2 regions of the Thalassospira sp. MIT1004 genome follow, and region 1 is predicted to be linked to the other one. Evidence: predicted binding sites of a transcription regulator. Region 1 holds the regulator's gene; the other holds the start of a gene.

Region 1 (2,192 bases):
CTTTGATTTCGCTCGGCCACCGCATCGAACAGAAGCTTCATCCAAAGGAAACCGATCAGCTAAGCGAGATCTCGGATGAAACCGACGGCATTCAGAAACATGTTCTGGTGATTGGTTGCGGGCGCGTCGGCCGGGTTCTGGCCCGTCTGCTGCGCACCAAGGAAATCCCGTTTATCGTTCTGGAATCCGATGCCCAACAGGTTTCGCGTGGCCGAGCCGAAGGTCTGCCTGTTTATTTTGCCGATGGGTCCCGACCGGAAACATTTCGTGCCGCCCATACCGAACAGGCCCATATTGCCGCCGTTGCCATGGGCAACCCGCACGCAACCGAAAAGACCGTCGCCTTGCTGCGACAGCATTATCCGCATCTGAAAATCTTTGCCCGTGCCCAGGACATCACCCATATCGGTCCGCTGTCACGCAGTGGTGCCGATGCGGCCATCCCCGAGGTACTTGAAACCGGTTTACGCCTGTCCGATCACGTTCTGGCGGCCTGCGATATCCCGCAGGAAGATATCGATATCGAAATAGCCAAGTTCCGGCGTGCCGATATGCTGCTGATGAACGAACTTGCCCCGCGCACCGCGCGCCAAAAAACCGAAGACCAGGCACAAAAAACTGCCAAACCGGCAAAATCCAGGAAAAGCACCTGAAACACAAAGACCCCCATCACGAGAATGGGGGTCTTTCGTTTCGTCTTCCAGAATAACCGCAATCAAGCGGCTTCGACATCCAGTGCATAGCCAGCAGCACGAACCGTGCGGATCACATCGCGCGTTCCCTTGACGTCATTCAATGCCTTGCGCAGACGACGAATGTGAACGTCAACCGTGCGGGTTTCGACATAGATATTCGGCCCCCAAACCGCATTCAGAAGCTGCTCGCGCGAGAAAACCCGCCCCGGATGTTCCAGGAAATAACGCAGCAGACGGAATTCGGTTGGGCCAAGATGGATAGCCTTGCCGTTACGACTGACACGATGGGCGGCCAGATCCATTTCGATATCGGAATAGATCAACTGCCCTTGTGGTTGCGCCGGACCGGATCGACGCAGAAGTGCGCGAATACGGGCCAGCAATTCACCAATCGCAAACGGCTTGGTTACATAATCATCGGCCCCGGTATCAAGGCCGCGGATGCGGTCGCCTTCTTCGCCACGCGCCGTAACCATGATCACCGGCAAATCGCGGCTTTCAGGCTTCCGGCGGATCTGGCGGCAAACCTCGATCCCTGACATCACCGGCAGTATCCAGTCCAGAAGGACCAGATCGACATGGGTTTCGGCCAGAATTTTCAACGCTTCGTCACCGTCCCCGGCTTCGACAACCTGCATCCCCTCGCGTTCGAGGTTGTAGCGCAACATGGTTACGATTGCAGCTTCGTCCTCGACGATAAGAACCGTTGGGTCCATCTTCCTATGCTCCAGTGTCACTCATTCGGTTCTACGACGGCAAAGTTCGCCGCGTCATTTTTTGGCCGAGTATCCATCGGCAGGTCTTCGCCCTTGATCCGGTAATAGATCGTTTCGGCAATGTTGGTCGCATGATCGCCAATACGTTCGATATTCTTGGCGATAAACAGCAGATGGGTCGATGCCGTGATGTTACGCGGATCTTCCATCATATAGGTCAGCAGTTCACGGAACAGGGAATTGTACATATCGTCAACTTCCTGATCGCGCGCCCAGACACGCTGGGCCTTTTCCGCATCACCTTCGATATAGGCATCCAGAACGTCCTTGATGATTTCCTGGCACAGCTTGGCCATGTTCGGGATCACCTGAACCGGGCGGATCGGCGGCACCTGGTTAAGAACCTGCGCACGCTTGGCGATATTTTTCGCCAGATCACCGATACGTTCTAGATCGTTGGACAGTTTAAGCGCGGTCACCACCTGTCGCAGGTCATCTGCCATCGGCTGACGCAGGGCCAGAAGACGTACGGCAAAATCCTGCACTTCCTGTTCCAGCGTATCGATACGGTGATCGGAAAGAATGACCTTCTCGGCCAGTTCAGAATCCCGTTTAACGATCGCACGAATGGCGGAAATCAGCTGACTTTCGGCAAGCCCGCCCATCTGCGAAATGATGTTGTTCAGACGGGTCAGTTCTTCGTCAAACGAACTGACGATATGATGTTTCTCATCGACCATCGAAAATACTCCTGCCCGGACTTAACCGAAGCGACCCGTAA
Region 2 (2,192 bases), on a different contig from region 1:
TTCTGGATCGAAAATGGCGAACTGGCCTATCCAGTTTCCGAAATCACGGTTGCCGGAAACCTGAAGGACATGTTCAAAACGGCCGTTCCGGCCAATGACCTGACCTTCAAATACGGCACGAATGCCCCGACAATCCGGATTGATGGCATGACGCTGGCCGGGCAATAAGCCGACATTTTATCTGGATGTGATTTGTAACAGGGGTGCGTTTTGCGCATCCCTGTTTTCATTTTGGCTGCCATTGCATTGGTCGGCATAGGCCTGAGGCACCATAACCCGCACCGGATAAGGCGACAGGCTGATTTCACACGGCAGTTTACCGGCACTTTCGCCGTCAATCTGCAAGGGTGCCGGGCCGCAATGGCTGGTGATGGTCAGACGTTCGGTCTGCACGACCGACACGTCGGTTTGCGCATGCAACCGGTTCAGGGTCAAAGCAATCCCGTAGCGTGCCAGCGCCATAAAGCCGCTGCCGGGCATCAGCACGACATCAAGGCTGTTATCGGTCAGTTTGGCATCGGGGGAAATCACAAACGCCCCGCCATAATGCTTGGCATGGGTCGCAACCACACCGGCAACGCGATATTGTTCGCGCCCGATATTAACTTCGAAATCGCGGTGATGCGGAAAGATAATATTGCGCAAACCTTCGATCACATAGGCACCCTTGCCGATCAGTCTTTTAAGTTTTAGCGACACATTTGCGACCGTATCGGCATCCGCCCCCATGCCGACCATCAAAAAGAATGCCCGGCCGTTGACCAGACCGGGCCGCACCCAAACCTGGGCCGGATTGTTTATATAATCGGCAATCGCCTGTGCGCGGATTTCAAGCCCGACCTCGACCGCCAGAACATTGGCCGTTCCCAGCGGAATGATGCCAAGCGGCGGGACTTCGTGACCTTCGATCTGGGCATCAAGCAGGCCGTTGAGGGCCTCGTTCAGCGATCCATCGCCACCGGCAACAAACAGCCGTTGATGGGCACGAACCTTGCGCGCCAGTTCGCGGGCATGACCGGGATGGGTTGTCTGTAACAATTCAACCTTTACACCGGCTTTTTGCAAAATGCTTGAAAGGAAACGTTGTTTATTCCCGCCAGCGCGCGGATTGAAGATAACAGTCACCCCGGAATGGGTCATTGCGAAAAACTTCCGTAATAAAAATGAAACATTACTTTCGCGTTCTCTTTATAGAAAATGAAACATGTAACAGTATATTGACAGAACCGATAAATTTATATGAACGGGTTATATATTCGCGCGATTTGTTTTAAACCATTACTGGTTGGGGACACTATTCGGCATGTAAAACCGTCGAATTCCAGCCATCCTTTTGGCAGGATACGGAGGAGCGGCAATGACAGCGATGACGCTGCAACCGCATTACCGCACGGTCTGGATTTCGGACGTCCATCTCGGAACGCGTGGATGTCAGGCAGATCTTCTTTTGGATTTCCTCAATGAAGTGACGGCAGATACCTATTATCTGGTCGGCGATATCATTGACGGCTGGCGGCTCAAGAAAAGCTGGTACTGGCCCGAAAGCCACCACGCCGTTATCACGACAATCATGGAAAAGGCCAAGAACGGGGCAAAGGTCATTTTTGTCCCCGGCAACCATGATGAATTCGCCCGCGAGTTTGTCGATATGACCTTTGGACATGTCGAAGTCAAGATGAATGACATTCACGAGACGGCGGATGGCAGAAAGCTTCTGATCATTCACGGCGACGAGTTTGACGGTGTGGTCAAATATGCCAAGTGGCTCGCCTATCTGGGTGATACGGCCTACAACCTCGCGATTGTCCTGAACCGTTATTATAACGGCATCCGTCGCAAACTGGGTTACGGATACTGGTCACTGTCGGCCTATCTTAAGAACCGGGTCAAGAACGCCGTTCAGTTCGTCTGCAATTTTGAAAATGCCGTCGCCCACGAAGCCGCCAAGCGCAAGGTGGACGGTGTTGTATGCGGCCATATCCATCATGCCGAAAAACGCATGATTGGCGATGTCCTTTACTGCAATGACGGCGACTGGGTTGAAAGCTGCACGGCCCTTACCGAAGACCAGAACGGCAAGCTTGAACTGCTGTACTGGGCTGAAATGCGCCAGATGGCGATGACACATTCCCAACCCGGCCGCGATGCTGCCAGTGCCCCATCCCTTGGATTGGGCAAACTGATGTCGCTGT

Evidence for each region. The regulator PhoB, encoded in region 1, activates phosphate uptake and scavenging genes when phosphate is short. The targets are predictions, from matches to a motif close to TNTCATAAAACTGTCA.
Region 2: BC440_RS01205 (diacylglycerol kinase family protein) is a predicted target of PhoB. The motif match lies at 1,154-1,169, and genes of this name have one in related genera.

What each region holds. Positions count from the first base shown of each region.
Region 1 covers NZ_MCAO01000011.1:349,123-351,314, forward strand. The annotation lists gene BC440_RS06385 (cation:proton antiporter) at 1-653, shown strand, start outside; gene phoB (phosphate regulon transcriptional regulator PhoB) at 716-1,411, opposite strand; gene phoU (phosphate signaling complex protein PhoU) at 1,429-2,151, opposite strand; gene pstB (phosphate ABC transporter ATP-binding protein PstB) at 2,173-2,192, opposite strand, start outside.
Region 2 covers NZ_MCAO01000002.1:100,173-102,364, forward strand. The annotation lists gene BC440_RS01200 (TldD/PmbA family protein) at 1-168, shown strand, start outside; gene BC440_RS01205 (diacylglycerol kinase family protein) at 178-1,140, opposite strand; gene BC440_RS01210 (UDP-2,3-diacylglucosamine diphosphatase) at 1,358-2,192, shown strand, end outside.